DNA from 2 places in the Variovorax sp. GW821-FHT10B04 genome. Region 2 is predicted to be linked to the other one. Evidence: riboswitches for the same ligand, from Rfam matches in the RefSeq annotation. Region 2 holds a riboswitch; the other holds the start of a gene.
The links. A riboswitch is a leader RNA that binds a small molecule or an ion and turns the genes downstream of it on or off. The one in region 2 is predicted to bind S-adenosylhomocysteine.
Positions count from the first base shown of each region.

Region 1: another riboswitch for S-adenosylhomocysteine. It lies ahead of metH (methionine synthase); the one in region 2 lies ahead of ahcY (adenosylhomocysteinase).

Region 1 is NZ_JBWKNQ010000002.1:3,160-13,149, reverse strand. It holds gene AC07PZ_RS05135 (FAD-binding oxidoreductase) at 1-91, shown strand, start outside; gene AC07PZ_RS05130 (hypothetical protein) at 138-431, shown strand; gene AC07PZ_RS05125 (M35 family metalloendopeptidase) at 438-848, shown strand; gene AC07PZ_RS05120 (homocysteine S-methyltransferase family protein) at 1,332-2,381, shown strand; gene AC07PZ_RS05115 (SH3 domain-containing protein) at 2,498-3,286, shown strand; gene AC07PZ_RS05110 (LysR family transcriptional regulator) at 3,362-4,249, opposite strand; gene AC07PZ_RS05105 (PACE efflux transporter) at 4,354-4,791, shown strand; gene dinG (ATP-dependent DNA helicase DinG) at 4,838-7,045, shown strand; S-adenosyl-L-homocysteine riboswitch at 7,166-7,243, shown strand; gene metH (methionine synthase) at 7,330-9,990, shown strand, end outside.
Region 2 is NZ_JBWKNQ010000007.1:242,181-252,170, reverse strand. It holds gene AC07PZ_RS19105 (hypothetical protein) at 1-118, opposite strand, end outside; gene AC07PZ_RS19100 (hypothetical protein) at 399-2,246, shown strand; gene AC07PZ_RS19095 (HAD-IIB family hydrolase) at 2,212-3,477, opposite strand; gene AC07PZ_RS19090 (peptide chain release factor 3) at 3,580-5,208, opposite strand; gene AC07PZ_RS19085 (hypothetical protein) at 5,326-5,961, opposite strand; S-adenosyl-L-homocysteine riboswitch at 6,061-6,129, shown strand; gene ahcY (adenosylhomocysteinase) at 6,203-7,642, shown strand; gene AC07PZ_RS19075 (TlyA family RNA methyltransferase) at 7,642-8,445, shown strand; gene metF (methylenetetrahydrofolate reductase [NAD(P)H]) at 8,423-9,256, shown strand; gene AC07PZ_RS19065 (septal ring lytic transglycosylase RlpA family protein) at 9,253-9,990, shown strand, end outside.

The sequences.
Region 1 (9,990 bases), on a different contig from region 2:
GAGCCGCACGCCGGCCGAACTCGACGCGATGCGCGCGATCAAGCTGGCGCTCGACCCGCTCGGGCTGATGAACCCCGGCAAGGTGTTCTGAGAATTCAGAGCGAATCCAGGGAGGGCCGTCGATAGGCGACCGGCCCATGAAAGCTGCTGTTGCAGCGTTTACTCACGTGAGTGTGAGGAACTACCGTTTCGCCAGCAATTGCTCGCGTCGACAGGGAAAAGACAACGCCGAGCCACTTACAAATCTCCTTCCTCAAATTGGGAGATTAAAAGAATGTTGCGAAAAGCACTTGTGGTGGGCGTTACGCCCGTTCCGGGAGTTTTGCAAATTGGTCCTTGAGTTGCGAGATCTGGCCGTCCGACTGGTCGAGAAACGCCTGATGGATCTGGACGTATGGGGCAAACCTGAACAGCAGCGCGCAGCCAGGTAGTTCGGTGTGAGCGACGAAACGTTGCGGCAGTATTTGAAGACTGGCTTCCAGCAGACACGCAAGGTGTTGCAGGGGCTGACGGGCGACAATTTCGTGCGCTACTCGGAACAGGCGATGCGGAATGTAGGCTGCACGCCGTCGGGAAACAAGAACGGGCTTGCGGCTGAGGTTTGCGGCCCCGACACCAAAACGCGGACCATTGGCATCGCTCTCGACTTTTGTACGCTCCCAGACAAATCTTTCGGAATCGACTCAAAAATGGGGACGCTCATTCACGAGGTGACCCATTTCAATGACACCTTTTCTTCCAGAGATACCGTCTATCAGATGAGGAAAAGCTTGGGCTTGGCCGCGCAGCCCAACGTGGCGCGGACTAATGCGGACAGCTTGACGGGATACGTTGTTTATGGCGATTAGGTTTGCCGCACTATTGTTGGCGCTTGCGTTATTGCCGTTTGGCGCGAGGGCGTGCTCGATCGTGGTTCAGATCACGCTTGAGTTCCCTGAGAATTCTTCAGAGCTTGATCGTGGGCAGATCATTCGTCTTGCCAATTGGCTGACCAAAGTCAAGAGCTGGTATGACTACGAGGATGCCGACGTGGAAGGTTCGGCCAGTACGGAAACCCCAGATGACAAGAGTCTTGCAAGACGAAGGGCTGAAGTGACGGCCCGAGCGTTGCACAGCTTGTATGAGGGGTTATCAATTCATTTGCACTCCTATTCTTATCCGCCATCGACACAGTCGAAGCCGCACGCTGCCGTCATTCAACTCTCCCCTCTAAACCCTCCAGACTGCAATCCAGTCCCGATCCCTGGTTTCAAGTACTGACGACGGCTTTGTGCGTCACCCAGTGACCGCAGCAGGGCAGGGGCCATGGCCCGCTTTCTACAATCCGGGGCATGAAGCCCCTCGTCTACACCCGTGGCCAGGCCCTGCCTGGCATCCTCGCCCAACGCATCGCCATCCTCGACGGCGCCATGGGCACGATGATCCAGCGCTTCAAGCTCACCGAGGCGCAGTACCGCGGCGAACGCTTCAAGGACTTCCCGCGCGACGTGAAGGGCAACAACGAGCTGCTGTCGCTGACCCGCCCCGAAGTGATCAGCGACATCCACGAGGGCTACCTCGCCGCCGGCGCCGACCTGATCGAGACCAACACCTTCGGCGCGACCACCATCGCGCAGGAGGACTACAAGATGGCCGACCTGTCGCGCGAGATGAACCTCGCGTCCGCCAGGCTGGCGCGCGCCGCCTGCGACAAATTCAGCACGCCGGACAAGCCGCGCTTCGTGGCCGGCGCCCTGGGCCCGACGCCCAAGACCGCGAGCATCAGCCCCGACGTGAACGACCCGGGCGCACGCAACGTCGACTTCGAGTCGCTGCGCGCTGCGTACTACGAGCAGGTCGAGGCGCTGGTGGAAGGCGGCAGCGACGTGCTGCTGGTCGAGACCATCTTCGACACGCTGAACGCCAAGGCCGCGCTGTTCGCGATCGACGAGTACTTCGAGAACTCCGGCGAGCGCCTGCCGCTGATCATCAGCGGTACCGTGACCGACGCCTCCGGCCGCATCCTGAGCGGCCAGACCGTGACGGCCTTCTGGCACAGCGTGCGCCATTCGCAGCCGCTGGCCATCGGCCTGAATTGCGCGCTCGGCGCCGCGCTGATGCGCCCCTACATCCAGGAGCTGGCACGCGTGGCCGGCGACACCTTCATCAGCTGCTACCCGAACGCCGGCCTGCCCAACCCGATGAGCGACACCGGCTTCGACGAGACGCCCGACGTCACGTCGCGCCTGCTGCACGAGTTCGCGGCCGACGGGCTGGTGAACATCGTGGGCGGCTGCTGCGGCACCACGCCGGACCACATCGCGGCGATCGGCCGTGCGGTGGCGCCGGTCGGCGGCCGGGCCTTGCCGCAGCGCAGCGTGTTCTACCGCGAAGCGGCCTGAAAGCGCCTGAAAGCCGCTTGAATCCGCGGCGGTGTCCTTCGTCGAAGACGGGCAACGCCGATTGACACGGCGCCGCCCGCCGGCCTAGTCTGAGTCGACTCACTTGGAGATCGATCATGAACAAGTCCGACTCATCGCCGTCATCCCGGTCGCCGATGCCCGCGCCGCGTGCCGGCACGCCGTCTTCCATTGCCCGCTGGGCCCGTGCCGGCGCCTTCGTGTCGCTGGCGCTGGTTCTGCCGGTGGCTGCGTCCGCGCAGCAGGCCTATGCGCGGATGGCCGTCAATCTGCGGGCCGGGCCCGGCACCGACTATCCGGTGGTCGCGTCCCTGGGCAACGGCCAGCCTTTCAGCGTGGCGGGCTGCACGTCGGGCTACGGCTGGTGCGACGTGGTCATGCCGGACGGCCTGCGCGGCTGGGTCTATTCCGCCGCGATCGACTATGCGTATGAAGACCGCCGCGTGCCGCTGGCGAACTACGGCGCGGCCATCGGCATCCCGATCGTGACCTTCGCGCTCGGCAGCTACTGGGGCAACAACTACCGCGACCGCCCCTGGTACGGCGACAACCGCTACTGGGGTGGCCGCCCGCCGCCGCCGCGCGAGGGCTGGCAACGCCCGCCGCCCGCAGCGGCGCAGTGGCGGCCCAATCCGTGGCAGGGACCGCGCCCGGTGGTCGACTCGCGGCCTCGTCCGAGGCCTGAATTCCAGGCGCCGCCAGGACGCGAGCAGGGGCAGCACTTTCAGCGCCCGAATGGCAACGAGATGCGGCCGCAGCGCGATCCCGGCATGCGTCCGGGCCGCGAAGGCGGCATGCGGCCGCAGCGGCAGGAGCGGGGGGACGGCATCCGTCCGCGCGGCGCCCTGCCAGACCAGCCAGGAACGCCGGGCAACCCGGATCGTTGAGCGTCGCGCCGCCTGGCCTGACGCGCCGGAATCCGGCCGGCGCGCGGGACGGTGTTCTTGGATGGACGGCGGCGCTCAGCCCTTGTCGCGCGCGATCAGCGCCACGAAGCGCTGCGCGCCGAGGCCGAGTGGCCGTTCGCGCGACCACACCACGTCGACCCAGAGGTCGATGCCGTTGCTGAGGTTCTCGAACGGAATCTCGATGAGTTCTCCGGCCGCCACGTGCGGCTTCACGAAGTTGCGCGGCAGCCAGCCCCAGCCGAGGCCGGCGGTGATCAGGCTCAGCGCCGCCAGCGCGTTGTCGGTGCGCCAGACGTGCCGCGCGAACACGAAGCGCGGATCGCGGCTGGCCAGGTCGCGGCCCGCGACCACGATCTGCCGCGTCGTGTGCAGATGCTCCTCGCGCAGCCGGCCGCCGGCCTGCGCCAGCACCGGATGGCCCGGCGCGAGCACGGCCACCATCGTGTCGTTGGCGACCTCCTGAAACCCCTCGCGGGTTTCCAGGCTCGGGCGCTCGAACACCAGCGCCAGCTGAGCGCGCCCGCTGTGCAGCAGGGCCAGCGCGTCGGCCTGCGGTGCGGCCAGCACCTCGACTTCGAGCAGCGGGTGTTCCTGCGCCAGCGCCGCCAGGGCGCCGCTCCAGGGCGCAGCCAGCAGCTCGGGTGCGATCGCCAGCGTGAGCCGGTTCTCCAGCCCCTGCGTGAGCGACAGCGCCTGCACCTGCAGCTGCTTGAGCTGCGCCGCCAGCAGCCGCGCCTGCGGCTCCAGCGACCGCGCCGCGGCGGTCGGGCGCGGCTCGCGCCCCACGCGTTCGAACAGCGCGAGGTCGAGTTCGGCCTCCAGCCCTGCGATCGCCATGCTGACGGCCGACGGCACGCGGCCGAGCGAGCGTGCAGCCGCTGAAAAGGAGCCGTGGTCGAGCACGGCGAGGAAGACTTGGACGTTGTCGCTCGAAAAACTCATGGCGCCCGGATCCGATCCATCAATAAATCTGAAAGAAGCTGACTTCTTATATCAGCCGGTGGCACATAAAGTCCAACCTGTTCCATCGTTTTCAGGAAGAAGCCATGCAAGGGATCAAGCGCCGCGTCGTGTACATCACGCTCTACGAAGGCATCGCCATCTTCGGGGCGAGTGCCGGTCTGTCGGCGATGTCGGGCCAGGGTCTCGCGCATTCGGGCGTGCTCGCGATGATCACTTCGGCGATCGCGGTGGTCTGGAACCTGGCGTTCAACGCTGTCTTCGAGCGCTGGGAGGCGCGCCAGGCCGTGCGGGGCCGCAGCGTGCTGCGCCGCATCGCGCACGCGGTCGGTTTCGAGGGCGGCCTGGTCGCGCTGCTGGTGCCGACCATCGCCTGGTGGTTCGACATGAGCCTGTGGCACGCACTGGTGATGGACCTCGGGCTGGTGGTGTTCTTCCTGGTCTACACCTTCGTCTTCAACTGGGCGTTCGACGCAATCTTCGGCCTGCCGGCCTCCGCGGCGCAGGCGCCGCAGCCAGCCTGATTCCCGTGCGGCGCGGCGGCGTCGGCCGCGCATGCAACACTCGGGAATGTCTTCTTTGGAATGGGCCGCGTCCGCCCTGCAGGCGTTCGATGAGGTGGTCCAGGCCAGCGCGGGTTTCCGCAGCCGCGACGGGCAGCGCCGCATGGCCGAACAGGTGGCCGGCACGCTCGCCGCCGCCACGCTCGGCAAGACCGAGGACGACGCCGACGAGCCGGCACGGTCCATCGCGGTGATCCAGGCCGGCACCGGCGTCGGCAAGTCGCTGGCGTATTGCGCGCCGGCCATCGCGCTGGCGCTGGCACGCAACACGCGCGTCGTGATCTCCACCGCCACCGTGGCGCTGCAGGAGCAACTGGTCGACAAGGACCTTCCCGCACTCGCCGCGCTGATGCCGCAACCCTTCCGTTTCGCACTGGCCAAGGGCCGCGGGCGCTACGTCTGCCAGCTGAAGCTCGGCCGGTTGACCGGCATGGCCGACGAGGCGGAAGACGACGAGGACTTCGAGGGCGATCTGTTCGCCGAGGAGGAATCCGCGGCGCGTGCCGCGCGGCCGCAGCACGAGGTGGCCGCGCGCCTCCAGTTCTACACGGGCATCGCGCAGGCGCTGGCACGCGGTGCCTGGGACGGCGATCGCGACACGCTGGACAACCCGCCGGCGCCGGAAGTCTGGTCGTCGATGGCGGCCGATGCGGCCTCGTGCACCGGCAAGCATTGCCCGTCGTTCAACGGATGCACGTATTACGAACGCCGCAAGACGCTGGTCGGCGCGCAGGTCATCGTGGTCAACCACGACCTGCTGCTGTCCTCGCTCGGCAACAGGCTCCTGCCCGAACTGGACAACTGCCTGCTGGTGCTCGACGAGGCGCATCACCTGCCGGCGACGTCGCTGGCGCAGTTCGCCTGCCGCATGGACCTGGGCCGGCATGGCTGGGTCGAGCGGCTGGCGCAGCGCGCGGTGCGCGTCGGCGTGCGGCTGGAAGTCACCGAGGTGGCCGACATCCCGACGCATGCCGCGCGGATGCGCCAGGCGCTGCAGGACACCGAGCGCCTGGTGATGGACCTGTATGGCGACACGCTGCGTGCGGATTCCGGCGGCCCACCGGGCCGCGGGCCGGCGCGGGCACGGCTGCCGCGCGGCGTGCTGCCGGAGGCGCTGGACGGGCCGATCGGCCAGATCGCGCACCATGCCAACGGCTTTCTGGAGGCGCTGCGCACCATCGCCAAGGCCCTGCGCGCGGAGCTGCGCGACAACCCGGGCCAGGCGCGCCGGCTGTCGTCGATGTACGCGCAGCTCGGTGCGCTGGCGCCGCGGCTCGAGCAGATGCTCGACACCGCCCAGCTGATGCTGCGCGACGCCGACGCCGACCCCGAAGCCGTGCCCGCCGCCAAGTGGTTCACGCTGGACATGGAGGGCGACACGCCGTCGCTGCAGGCCCATGCGAGCCCGCTGTTGCCCGGTGCGACGTTGCGGCACAACCTCTGGAACAAGGTGCGCGGCGCGGTGCTGACGTCGGCCACGCTGACGAGTTGCGGCCGTTTCGATTTCTTCCTGCGCGAGTCCGGCCTGCAGGCGCTGCACGAGGCCGGCGCCGCCACCACGCTGGAGGTGCCGAGCCCGTTCGACTACGCCACGCAGGGTCGCCTGCTGGCCAACGAGACCCGTGCCGATCCGCGCGATGCCGCGGCCTACGTGGCGGAGATGGTGCAGGCGCTGGTGCGCGACCTGGCCGGTGTGCGGCATGGCGCGCTGGTGCTGTTCACGTCGCGCGAGCAATTGCGGCTGGCGGTGCTCGCGCTGCCCGATGCGCTGCGCCCGCGCGTGCTGGTGCAGACCGCATTGCCGCGCCAGCAACTGATGGCGACGCACCGCGCGCGCGTTGCCGATGGCGTGCCGTCGATCATCTTCGGCATGCAATCCTTCGGCGAAGGACTGGACCTGCCGGGCCGGCTCTGCGAATCCGTCTTCATCACCAAGCTGCCCTTCGCGCCGCCGGACGATCCGGTGGGCGAGGCGCGCGCCGAGTGGCTGCGCAGCGTGGGGCGCGACCCGTTCGTCGAGCTGGTCGTGCCGGCGACGGCGATCCGGCTCGCGCAGTGGGTGGGGCGCGCGATCCGCACCGAGGACGACCGGGCGAGCGTGCATTGCTACGACCGGCGGCTGGTGCGAACATCCTACGGGCAGCGGCTGTTGCAGGGGTTGCCGCCGTTCGCGCTGACGACGGTGCGGGCGGGGGAGTTGTCGGCGGTTTCCTGAGGTGCGTTGCTCGTTTGACGCCTTGCCCGGTTTCCCCCGCGCCGCACCCAATGCCCCCGCGCTTCGTTCCGCTCCAATTCCGACCCCTGCGTCGGCCCGTGAAAGCCAACTAAAATCCGCGCTCCCGAGGAGCGTTGCAGCGGCAGGCTTTCAGCCTCCGCCAGGCTCGGGTCTTCTTCGCAACGACGCTCACCTGAACCCCCGTGCATCCAGGTGAGCCCATGTCTTCTTCCGCTTCGTCCTCCGTCAATTCCGTCGACACCGCTGGCACTGCCGTGCCGGCCATGAAGCTGTCGGGCCTCGAGCCCGTGCAGATCGGCGAAGGCACGCTGTTCGTCAACATCGGCGAGCGCACCAACGTCACCGGGTCCAAGGCCTTCGCGCGGATGATCCTGAACGGGCAGTTCGAAGAGGCGCTGGCCGTCGCGCGCCAGCAGGTCGAGAACGGCGCGCAGGTGATCGACATCAACATGGACGAGGCCATGCTCGACAGCAAGGCCGCGATGGTCCGCTTCCTGAACCTGATCGCGTCGGAGCCCGACATCGCGCGCGTGCCGATCATGGTCGACAGTTCCAAGTGGGATGTGATCGAGGCCGGGCTGCGCTGCATCCAGGGCAAGGGCATCGTCAACTCGATCTCCATGAAGGAGGGCGTCGAGAAGTTCAAGCACGAGGCGCGGCTGGTGCGGCGCTACGGCGCGGCGGCGGTCGTGATGGCCTTCGACGAGGTCGGCCAGGCCGACACCTTCGCGCGCAAGACCGAGATCTGCGAGCGCGCCTACCGCATCCTGGTCGACGAGGTCGGCTTTCCGCCCGAGGACATCATCTTCGACCCGAACATCTTCGCGGTGGCGACGGGCATCGAGGAACACAACAACTACGCGGTCGACTTCATCGAGGCGACGCGCTGGATCAAGCAGAACCTGGCCGGCGCCAAGGTGTCGGGCGGCGTGTCGAACGTGAGCTTCAGCTTCCGCGGCAACGACCCGGTGCGCGAAGCCATCCACACCGTGTTCCTGTACCACGCGATCCAGGCCGGCATGGACATGGGCATCGTCAACGCCGGCATGGTCGGCGTGTACGACGACCTGGAGCCGGTGCTGCGCGAGCGCGTGGAAGACGTGATCCTGAACCGCCGGCCCGATGCCGGCGAGCGCCTGGTCGAAGTTGCCGAGACGGCCAAGAGCGGCGCCAAGGACGAGAGCAAGCGCAACGACTGGCGCGGCACGCCCGAGGCACCGGTGAGCGTCGGCGACCGGCTCAGCCATGCGCTGGTGCACGGCATCACCGAGTTCATCGTCGAGGACACCGAGGAGGCCTACCGCGCGATCCTCGCCAAGGGCGGCCGGCCGCTGCACGTCATCGAAGGCCCGCTGATGGACGGCATGAACGTGGTCGGCGACCTGTTCGGCGCGGGCAAGATGTTCCTGCCGCAGGTGGTGAAGTCGGCCCGCGTGATGAAGCAGGCGGTGGCGCATCTGCTGCCCTACATCGAGGAAGAGAAGCTGCGCGACGAGGCCGCCGGCCGCGACGTGCGCACCAAGGGCAAGATCATCATCGCGACCGTGAAGGGCGACGTGCACGACATCGGCAAGAACATCGTCACGGTGGTCCTGCAGTGCAACAACTTCGAGGTCGTGAACATGGGCGTGATGGTGCCGTGCCACGAGATCCTGGCGCGCGCCAAGGTCGAGGGTGCCGACATCGTGGGCCTGAGCGGCCTGATCACGCCGAGCCTGGAAGAGATGCAGTACGTGGCCGGCGAGATGCAGCGCGACGACCATTTCCGCATCAAGAAGATCCCGCTGATGATCGGCGGCGCGACCACCAGCCGCGTGCACACCGCCGTGAAGATCGCGCCCAACTACGAAGGCCCGGTGGTCTACGTGCCGGACGCCTCGCGCAGCGTGAGCGTGGCGCAGTCGCTGCTTTCGGACCAGGCCGCGAAGTACATCGACGAGCTCAACGCCGACTACGACAAGGTGCGCCACCAGCACGCGAACAAGAAGCAGGTGCCGCTGTGGCCGCTGGCCAAGGCGCGTGCCAACAAGACGCCGATCGACTGGACGAACTACACGCCGCCGGTGCCCAAGTTCATCGGCCGCCGCGTGTTCAAGAACTTCGATCTCACCGAGCTCGCGAAGTACATCGACTGGGGGCCGTTCTTCCAGACCTGGGACCTGGCCGGGCCGTTCCCCGCGATCCTGAAAGACGAGATCGTCGGCACCGAGGCCGTGCGCGTGTATGCGGACGGCCAGCGCATGCTCAAGCGCCTGATCGAAGGCCGCTGGCTCAGCGCGAGCGGCATCGTCGGCTTCTGGCCTGCGAACACCGTGAACGACGACGACATCGAGCTCTACACCGACGAGACGCGCAGCCATGTCGCGATGACCTGGTACGGCATGCGCCAGCAGACCGAGAAGCAGATGATCGAAGGCGTGATGCGCCCGAGCCGCTGCCTGGCCGACTTCGTGGCACCGCGCGACAGCGGCATCAAGGACTACGTGGGCATGTTCGCCGTCACGGCCGGCCTGGGCGTCGAGAAGAAGGAGAAGGCCTTCGTCGACGACCTCGACGACTACTCGGCCATCATGCTCAAGGCGCTGGCCGACCGGCTGGCCGAGGCCTTCGCCGAGTCGCTGCATCACCGCGTGCGCACCGACCTCTGGGGCTATGCGGCCGACGAGGGGCTGAGCAACGAGGACATGATTGCCGAGAAGTACCGCGGCATCCGCCCCGCGCCCGGTTATCCGGCCTGCCCGGACCACAGCGTGAAGCGCGAGATGTTCGAGGTCATGCAGTGCGCGGACATCGGCATGACGCTGACCGAGAGCCTGGCGATGACGCCGGCCGCCAGCGTGAGCGGCTTCCAGCTGAGCCATCCGGACGCCGTGTACTTCAACGTCGGCAAGATCGGGCATGACCAACTGGTCGATCAGGCGGCG
Region 2 (9,990 bases):
GCGGATCCTCGAACTTGTCGATGGAAGACTGCCGATCCTGTCCGGCGGTCGAGCTGAGGTTCTGTACAACCTTGACGACCGAGGCGGGTTGAACCGTGCGCACCAACTTGTTGAACATGTCTTGTCTCCTGATCGAGCGACCGAATGCGATGGGCCGTTTTCAGCTTAGGAGGATTGCCGCAGGCGTCCGCTGCGCAGGCGAAACGGGATCCGGTCCCGCGAAGCGCGCCGTCGACCCGTCGGTGCCCGATCGGTGATTCGCACAGGTCCGGTGCCCGCGCTTCGCTTCTGATTCGGTGGGTTCGCGCGTCTTTGCCTGGGGAGTGCGGTCCTCGCCAGACTGTGCAATGCGCCTATGCAGGAACTGCAGGGGACTTCTTCGACACCGGAAAGCACAGATGCCAATCAACAACGACGGCGTGGCGCGCGGACAGAGTCCGTATGCCAGCACGCCACATATCGCCATCGAATTGCCGTCTCGGCAGCAGGCTGGCCGTTCGACGAGCCTCGGTCATGCGCTGGACAGCCTGAACGATCTGCAACCCAGTCGGAGCGAAGGGGAAATCTTCTATGTGCCGCCGTCGGAGAGTGCGGGGCGTGCGCTGGAAACCGTGGCGATCCAGCTGGGCGTCCCGATGCTGCAGGACCTCGAGAACGAGACGATGAAGGAACACGAAGCGCATGCGCGATGCCTCGACTACCTGGAGCGCCGGTCGTCCGCCGACAAGGTCGTCAACACCATCGCGAATGCGGCTGCCAGCGTCGTGTCGGGTTTTGCGACAGGCGCTCTCAACTTCGGCACGTTCACCACGGTGCTCAACGCGACGTCCAACGCGCTGCTCGGCAGGCCACAAGGCTTCTCCGCGAACGTGGCTTCGGCGGCGACCTGGGACGACACGATCAAGCAGATCGGTGCGTCCCTGGTCGGCGCGATCCCGGCCTCCGCCGCCTACGTCGGTGCCGCCACGGTGTCGCAGTGCGGGATCACCCCCGCGGTGACGAGCCTTGCCCATCTTTTCAACGGCCATCCTCCGCTGCTCGTACCGGCCGATCCCGCGCTGTACTTTCCGAAGCCGCCGTTGTTCGGACCCGATGGCCAGAAAAAGGACGGCACGCAGTACAACCTCGAACTGGCCGAGATGGAGAGGAACCGGGCCGAGATGGCCAGCAGGCAGGCGGCGCTCCTGAATGGCAGCGACATCTCCAATCTCAAGTTCGGCGTGCCGTTCTTCGGCGCGGCCCATTCGTTGCGTATCCTTTATCAGCAACTGATGGCACGCAAGGGCCACGGCTATGGCGCTGCCGGCGTCGGGGGACTCTCGGCGCTGACCTCGGGCTTTGCGACCGCGGCGCTGAACATGGCGCTCATGCTCCAGAAGATGGGTGCCAGGTTCCACATCACGGATGCCAGCGGCACGCGGCGGGACGTCCCGCTGTTTCTGCCGCAGGCCGATCAGAACACCATCCTGAACAAGGCGCCGGTTGGATTCGTCGACAGCGTGAAGGGGAACTTCCGCGCTGCAGCCGACGCCTACCAAAAGGGCATTCCCCGGTTCCAGAAACCGACGCTGGGCGCGGTTGCAATGGGCGGTGCGATCTATCTCGCGACCCTGCCGATCAATACGCTCGTCCCGCTGGGGAACCTGGCTGCGGCTCAGGTCAGGAAGAACCCGGCTGCGGCCGTTGCCGTCTCGAGCCTCGCTGCGTTCTTTGCTTTTGCGACGACCTATGGCGGCGTCGGAAAACTACTGGGCAAGAGCCGGGCGCTGCTGCAGGAGAACGTCGAGGAGCAGATGCGCCAACGCATGGTTGCCGCGTTCGAATCGTCTGTGAATCAGTTCTGCAGCGATCACCCGGAGGAGGTTGCTCAGCTGCTGGGGTCACAAGGCGGCCACCTGGACTCCAGGCAGATGGCGGCCATCTTCGACTTGATGAACCAGCGCGTCGTGCGGGACATGGAACGCGCGGTGCGCGATGGCCTCAACAAGGATCTCGACCCGGGCATCGACCAGCGCATGCTGGACGCCTACATCGAAACCTCGCACGAGGTTCGGGCCACGCTGGTGGCCGCCGCCGGGATCGAATCGGTTCCTTCGGGCGGGCGCAGTGCGCAACAGTGGGCGGTTCTGGAACGGTTCCACGAACTCATGGGGGCATTCTCGGCGTGCGTGCAGGGCGCGCTATCTGAGTTGGAGCACGTCAATCGGACAGTCAATCAACGGTTGCAGAACGCGGTCGGCGTGTAGGTTGCGCGGAAAGCAGGAGGCGCACCAGCTCCGAGAAGCCTGCGCCACGTTCGCCCAGAGTGACATAGCGTGGCTTGTGCGTCAGTTGTGCTTCGAAACGCCGAATGTTCGCGACACCCACGCTGTTCGGCAGATGCTCGAACATGAGTTGATCGTTCGTCGAATCTCCGACGTACACCCATGCGCCCAGCTCGTCGTCCAGCTGACGACCCTCCAACTCCCGCAGGATCCAGCGCGCGCCTTCGAGCTTGTTGTGTTCACCGAACCAGGCGTTGATGTGGATGCTGCTGACCGTCGCATGCAGGCCTTCGCTGCGCATCAACGCGACGACGGCTGCGATCTGCGATTCGTCCAGGTGCACGAACTCGCTGTGGTCGATCGCGATGTCGCATTCGCGGCCGGGCGAGTCGGTGGCGCGCCGTGCACCGGGAATCTCGCGCTCGATGCGTTCGAGCACCTCCTGCATGCGCGCGTGGTTGGCGGTGCGCGTGGCGATGTCCTGCTGATAGCGCTTCGACAACCCGGTCGGGCCGGACGGCGCAGGTGCCGAAGTGGGAACCAGCGCCACCGCGCCGTTCTCGGCCACGATCGCGTCGATCGGCCATGTGGCGGCGAAGGGCTCGCTCCAGCCGACCGGCCGGCCCGTGATGGCGATGACCTGCAGGCCCGCGGCCTTCAGGTCCACCAGTGCCTGCAGCGCGTCGGGTGTGATGGCGCCATCGGTCGTGAGCGTGTCATCGATGTCGGTGAAGACGCCACGGATGCGCTTCCTGTCGGCCAGCGGCCAGTCGGCGAGAGCCCGCATCGACCCTGCGCGCGCCGGCCGGAACACCAGATGGCGCGCGGCGAAGAAGTTCGAGAACAGCCCCGCGCAGCTGCCCGCCATGACGCCCAGCGTGGCGCCGAGGGAACCGCCGATCCAGTGCAGCACCAGCAGGTAGGCGCCGTAGTTGAGTACCGCGCCGCCCAGCATCGAGCCCAGGTAGCGCAGGTATTCCTGCCCGATCGACGTCCGCGGCGCGGCGCCTGCATCGACGAAGGTGAAGCGGCGGTTGAGCCACCAGGTGGCGGTTGCCGCCGCCAGGAAGGACAGCACGCGCGCCGCGTACCAGCCGAGCAGCGGGGCGAGCAGGAAGAGCACGGCGAGGTCGACGAGGAGCCCGGCCACGCCGACCACGCCGAAGCGCAGGAATTGCAGCAGCGAACTGCGGCGGGTGGATCCCGCGTTCATCGTTTCAGCGGGATCGTGGCGCCGACCGATGCTGCTGCGCGTGTGCGGATCGTCAGCATGGTTTCGGCGAACGGGTGCCGCACCGCGTTGCTTTTGCGCGCATCAGCCTGCGGATTGCAGCGCCAACCCGGCGTGCTCGCGCAGCGGATGGAAGTGGATCTTCGGGAAGCGCTCCTGGGCGAGCCGCACGTCGTACGGCGAGGTGCACAGGTAGGCGAGCGTGTTCGCCGCGTCGAGCGCCATGCGGGCCGGATAGGCGTTGACGAACTCGCGCAGCTCGGCCGGCGTGTCGGCCGTGATCCAGCGCGCACCGGTGTACTGGCAGCCTTCGAGCCGCACATCGGCGTCGTACTCGGCCTTCAGGCGATGCTGCACGACCTCGAACTGCAGCTGGCCGACGGCGCCCAGCAGCATCGGGCCGCCGACTTCGGGACGGAAGACCTGGATCGCGCCTTCCTCGCCGAGCTGGGCCAGGCCCTGCTGCAACTGCTTGGTGCGCAGCGGGTTCTTCAGGATCACGGTCATGAAGAGCTCGGGTGCGAAGAAGGGCAGGCCGGTGAACTGCAGATTGGCGCCGTCGGTGATGGTGTCGCCCAACTGCACGCCGCCGTGCGTCGTGAAGCCGACGATGTCGCCGGCATAGGCTTCCTCGACCGCTTCGCGCCGCTGGCTCATGAAGGTCACGACGCTGGTCGGGCGCAGTTCCTTCGACGTGCGCTGCACCTTCAGCTTCATGCCCGGCGTGTACTTGCCGGACGCCATGCGCACGAAGGCGATGCGGTCGCGGTGGTTGGCGTCCATGTTGGCCTGCACCTTGAAGACCACGCCGGCGAAGTCCTTGTCCTCGGGCAGGATTTCCTTCACCACGGGCTGGCGATTGACCAGCGTGGTGCTGATGCGCGACTGCGGTTGGGGCGCCAGGTCGACCAGCGCGTCGAGCACTTCCATCACGCCGAAGTTGTTCACGCCGGAGCCGAAGAACACCGGCGTCTGCTTGCCTGCGAGGAAGGCCGCATGGTCCCAGGTGGGCGAGGCGCCGGTGGCCAGCTCCATGCTGTCCATGGCGTTCTCGAATTCGGCGCCGAAGCGCCTGGTGAGCGCGTCGCGGTCCGACAGCGGGATGGTCTCGAAGTCCTGCGGCAGCCGCTCGCTGCCCGACTCGAACACGGTCATCGCCTGGGTGCGCAGGTTCATGATCCCGCGGAAGCTCTTGCCTTGGCCGACCGGCCAGGTCATCGGCACGCAGGGCATGCCGAGCTCGCGTTCCACCTCGTCGAGGATGTCGAGCGGCTCGCGCACTTCGCGGTCCATCTTGTTGACGAAGGTGATGATGGGCGTGTCGCGCTGGCGGCAGACCTCGATCAGCCGGCGCGTCTGCGCTTCCACACCGTTGGCCGCGTCGATCACCATCAGCGCCGAATCGACGGCGGTGAGCACGCGGTAGGTGTCTTCCGAGAAGTCCTTGTGGCCGGGCGTGTCGAGCAGGTTGATCACGTGGTCGCGGTACAGCATCTGCATGACCGAGGAGGCCACCGAGATGCCGCGCTGCTTTTCGATCTCCATCCAGTCCGAGGTCGCGTGGCGCGAGGCCTTGCGCGCCTTCACCGAGCCGGCGATCTGGATCGCGCCCGAGAACAGCAGCAGCTTTTCGGTCAGCGTGGTCTTGCCGGCGTCCGGGTGGGAAATGATCGCGAAGGTGCGACGGCGGCGGGTTTCGGATTCGAAGGTCATGGCGTGGACGCGGTGCGCGGACGGACAGCAAGCGCGCTGTGCGCACGGCGTGGACTGGCTGAACGCAAAGCCCGCGATTTTAGCGAGCACCCCCGGCGCGCGAGGTGCCCGTTGCGCTTACATCGGCGGCGCGAAGCCGTTGCGGCCCACCAGGATGCGCAGCGCCGTCGGCTTGCCGTCCTTCTCCTGCGCCGTGACGACCACGTTGGCGCCAGGCACCATGAGCGCCGCGGTGCCGGGCTTGAAGGTCACGATCGGCGTGCCTGGCGGCACGATCACGGTCTGTTCGCCATCCTTGTACTTCAGCACCAGCTTCTGGCCGCCCGGCACCGACGCCGGCGCCTCGGACAGCGTGGCGACGGTGGCGTTGGTCATCGTGGTCTGGGGCAGGTAGTCCCAGGTGCGGAAGCCTTCGCCGGTACCGCGCGCGGATTCCGGGAACACCACGATCTGCAGTGCGCGCTGGGTGCCGTCCGGCTGCGGCACGGCACCGGCGCCGACGAAGCTGTCGGGGCGGATGTCGGCTGGCGTGAGCGGCACGATCTCGGAGACGTTCATGTCGGCCGGGCGAACCATCGTGACGACTTCCCCGCTGCGGTCCTTCACGGTCACCGACGTGGCATCTACTTTTTCGATGACGCCGCGCACGCGCACGGTGGGCGTTGCGGGAGCCTGCGCGAAGCCGACGGAAGGCAGCGCGGCGGCGAACGCGGCGATCGCGAGCGCGGAGACCAGATGTTTGGCGTGAGACATGGAGCGGGTGCCGCAGGGGCAGGTTGGGAAGGTCGCCGCAGTCTAGGCCGAAGCCGGGATCGCTGCTGGCGGTGCGCCGCGGGCTCGGGCTAAAATGCCCGTTCCGAGGAGCGTTGCAGCGCCATCAGGCGTGAGGCTCGGACCACATCGCAACCACGCTCACCCGCTGTTCTCGCGGTGAGTCGATTTCCCGTCAGACCCCGAACGCAGTGGCATCTTTCAAACCAGTTTTGGAGTTCTCATGAGCGCCGTTCTCAAGCCCAACCCCGTCTCGACCGCCGACCAGGCCATCGCCGATCTGTCCCTTGCCGCCTGGGGCCGCAAGGAAATCCGCATCGCCGAGACCGAAATGCCAGGCCTCATGGCCATCCGCGAGGAGTTCTCGAAAGGCCAGGCGCTCAAGGGCGCCCGCATCACCGGCTCGCTGCACATGACGATCCAGACCGCCGTGCTGATCGAGACGCTGCAGGCGCTCGGCGCCGAAGTCCGCTGGGCCTCGTGCAACATCTTCTCGACGCAGGACCACGCCGCCGCCGCCATTGCCGAAAAGGGCACGCCGGTGTTCGCGATCAAGGGCGAGTCGCTGAAGGACTACTGGGACTACACCCATTCGATCTTCGACTTCGGCCCCAAGGGTTCGAAGGGCGAAGGCCCGAACATGATCCTGGACGACGGCGGCGACGCCACGCTGCTGATGCACCTGGGCCAGCGCGCCGAGAAGGATCTGGGCGTGCTCGCCAACCCGACCAGCGAGGAAGAACGCATCCTCTACGCCGCGATCAAGGCCAAGCTGGCCGTCGATTCGACCTGGTACACCCGCAAGTCCGCCGAGATCATCGGCGTGACCGAAGAAACGACCACCGGCGTGCACCGCCTGAACGAGATGTCGGCCAAGGGCACGCTGCTGTTCCGCGCCATCAACGTGAACGACTCGGTCACCAAGAGCAAGTTCGACAACCTGTACGGCTGCCGCGAATCGCTGGTCGACGGCATCAAGCGCGCGACCGACGTGATGATCGCCGGCAAGGTGGCCTGCGTGGCCGGCTACGGCGACGTGGGCAAGGGCTCGGCCCAGGCGCTGCGCGCGCTGTCGGCGCAGGTCTGGGTCACCGAGATCGACCCGATCAACGCCCTGCAGGCCGCGATGGAAGGCTACAAGGTCGTGACGATGGAATATGCCGCCGACAAGGCCGACATCTTCGTGACGACCACCGGCAACAAGGACGTCATCACGCACGACACCATGGTCAGGATGAAGGACCAGGCGATCGTCTGCAACATCGGCCACTTCGACAACGAGATCGACGTCGCGTCGATCGAGAAGTACGAATGGGAAGAGATCAAGCCGCAGGTCGACCACATCACCTTCCCGGACGGCAAGAAGATCATCCTGCTGGCCAAGGGCCGGCTGGTGAACCTGGGCTGCGGCACGGGCCACCCGAGCTTCGTGATGTCGTCGTCGTTCGCGAACCAGACCATCGCCCAGATCGAACTCTTCACCAAGCCCGACGCCTACCAGGCCGGCAAGGTCTATGTGCTGCCGAAGCACCTCGACGAAAAGGTCGCGCGCCTGCACCTTAAGAAGGTCGGCGCCATGCTGACCGAACTGACGGACGCGCAAGCCGCCTACATCGGCGTCGACAAGGCGGGTCCGTACAAGGCGGACACGTACCGCTACTGATGCGGGCAGATCAACTGCTCGTCGAGCGCGGCCTGGCCGCGTCTCGTTCGCAGGCCGTCCGGCTGATCGCCGGCGGGCTGCGCTGGCGCGATGCGGGTGCGGACACTGCCGAATGGCGCGTCGTGGGCAAGAACCGCGACGACATTCCCGAAGGCGCGGAGCTCGACCTGACCGATGCGGCCGAGGCGCGCTACGTGTCGCGCGGCGGCCTCAAGCTCGAAGGCGCGCTGAAGGCGGCCGGGATCGACCCCACCGGCCGGCACTGCCTGGACGTGGGCCAGTCGACCGGCGGCTTCACCGACTGCCTGCTGCAGCATGGTGCGGCGCATGTGGTCGGTGTCGACGTGGGCCATGGCCAGCTCCATGCGCGCATGCGCGAGGACGAGCGCGTGACCGCCATCGAGCAGGTCAATGCGCGCGCACTGACGGCGGACGACCTGGCGGATGTCGAGCGCACCGACTTCGACCTGATCGTCGGCGACCTGTCCTTCATCTCGCAGACGCTGGTGTTGCCGGCCGTCGTGCCCTTGCTGGCGGACGACGGCGACCTGCTGATGCTGGTCAAGCCGCAGTTCGAGCTGCAGCCTGGCCAGGTCGGCAAGGGCGGCATCGTGCGCGATGCCGCGATGTACGCAGTGGTCGAGGCGCGCCTGCGCCAGGCCTGTGCCGACCTCGGCCTGCGTGTCGTGCGCTGGTTCGACAGCCCGATCACGGGCGGCGACGGCAACCACGAGTTCTTCATTCACGCCGTCCGCAACGACGGCACATCAGGAGCCGCAGGTGCGTCTTCCCCTGAGCTTTGAGTTCTTTCCGACCAAGACGCCGGAAGGCGCGGTCAAGTTGCGGGCCGTCCGCCAGCAGCTGTATGCGCTGAAGCCGGAGTTCTGCTCGGTCACCTATGGTGCCGGCGGCTCGACGCATGACGGTACCTTCAACGCCGTGCGCGAGATCCTGCAGGAGGGCGTCGATGCCGCCAGCCATTTCTCGTGCATCGGCGCGACGCGTGCCACGGTGCGGGAGCAACTGGCCGAGCTGAAGTCGATGGGAGTGAAGCGACTGGTCGCCCTGCGTGGCGATCTGCCGAGCGGCTATGGCGCCGGCGGCGAATTCCAGTACGCGAGCGATCTGGTCGAATTCATCCGCAGCGAAACCGGTCGCGACTTCCACATCGAGGTCGCCTGCTATCCCGAAGTGCATCCGCAGGCCCGCTCGCCCGAGGCCGATCTGAAGGCCTTCGCGGCCAAGGTCAACGCAGGCGCCGATTCGGCGATCACGCAGTATTTCTACAGCGCCGACGCGTACTTCCGTTTCGTCGACGACACCCGCGCGCAAGGGCTCGACGTGCCCGTGGTGCCTGGCGTGATGCCGATCACCAGCTCGACGCAGCTGATGCGTTTTTCCGACGCCTGCGGCGCGGAGATTCCGCGCTGGATCCGGCTGCGGCTGCAGAGCTTCGGCGACGACACGGCCTCGATCCGGGCCTTCGGGCTGGACGTCGTCACCTCGCTGTGCGAACGGCTGGGCGCCGGCGGCGCGCCCGCCCTGCACATCTACACCATGAACCAGTCGACCGCGCCGCTCGCGCTGCTCGACCGCCTCGGTTGGAACAGATGAGCGTGCCGGCACGCTGCCGTGCGGGGCTGCTGGCCCTGGCATCGGCATGCGTGCTGGTCGGTTGCGCGGTGCCGCCGACGGAGCCGCCGATGGCTGCAGCGGGTGCGGCACAGGCGCAAACCGGTGGCTCGGCGGCCGTGCCCGGCGGGCCGCTCACGCCGTTGGAACGCGACATGGCCGCGCCGGCCGACGCGCCGGCGCGATCCGCGGTGGCGTCGGTGCGCTACGAGCTGACATCGAAGAATGAAGATCTGCCGCTCGACGACGGCGTCCCGGGCGACGCGTCGCCGCTGCAGGAGCTGGAGCGCGGCGGCGCGTCCTGGTATGGCATCCAGTTCCATCAGCGTCGCACCGCCAGCGGCGAGCGCTTCGACATGGGCGCATTGACCGCGGCCCACAAGACCCTGCCTTTCGGCTCCCACGTCTGCGTGCGCAGCCTGGTCAACGGGCGCGAAGTGATGGTGCGCATCAACGACCGTGGCCCCTTCACCGAGGGCCGGGTGATCGACCTGAGCCGCACCGCGGCGGATGCCATCGGCCTGCTGGGCCTGGGCATCAAGCAGGTTGCGCTGTCGGTGGTCCTCAAGGGACAGAAGTGCGGCGACGTCATCAACGAATTCGACGACGTGGATATCACCGAGACGGTGGCGCCACCGTCGCCGAGCGTGCGGCGTGCACCGGTGGCGCGCAAGAAGGTCGTGCAGGCCGCCAAGCGGCCTGTGGCGAAGGCGCGG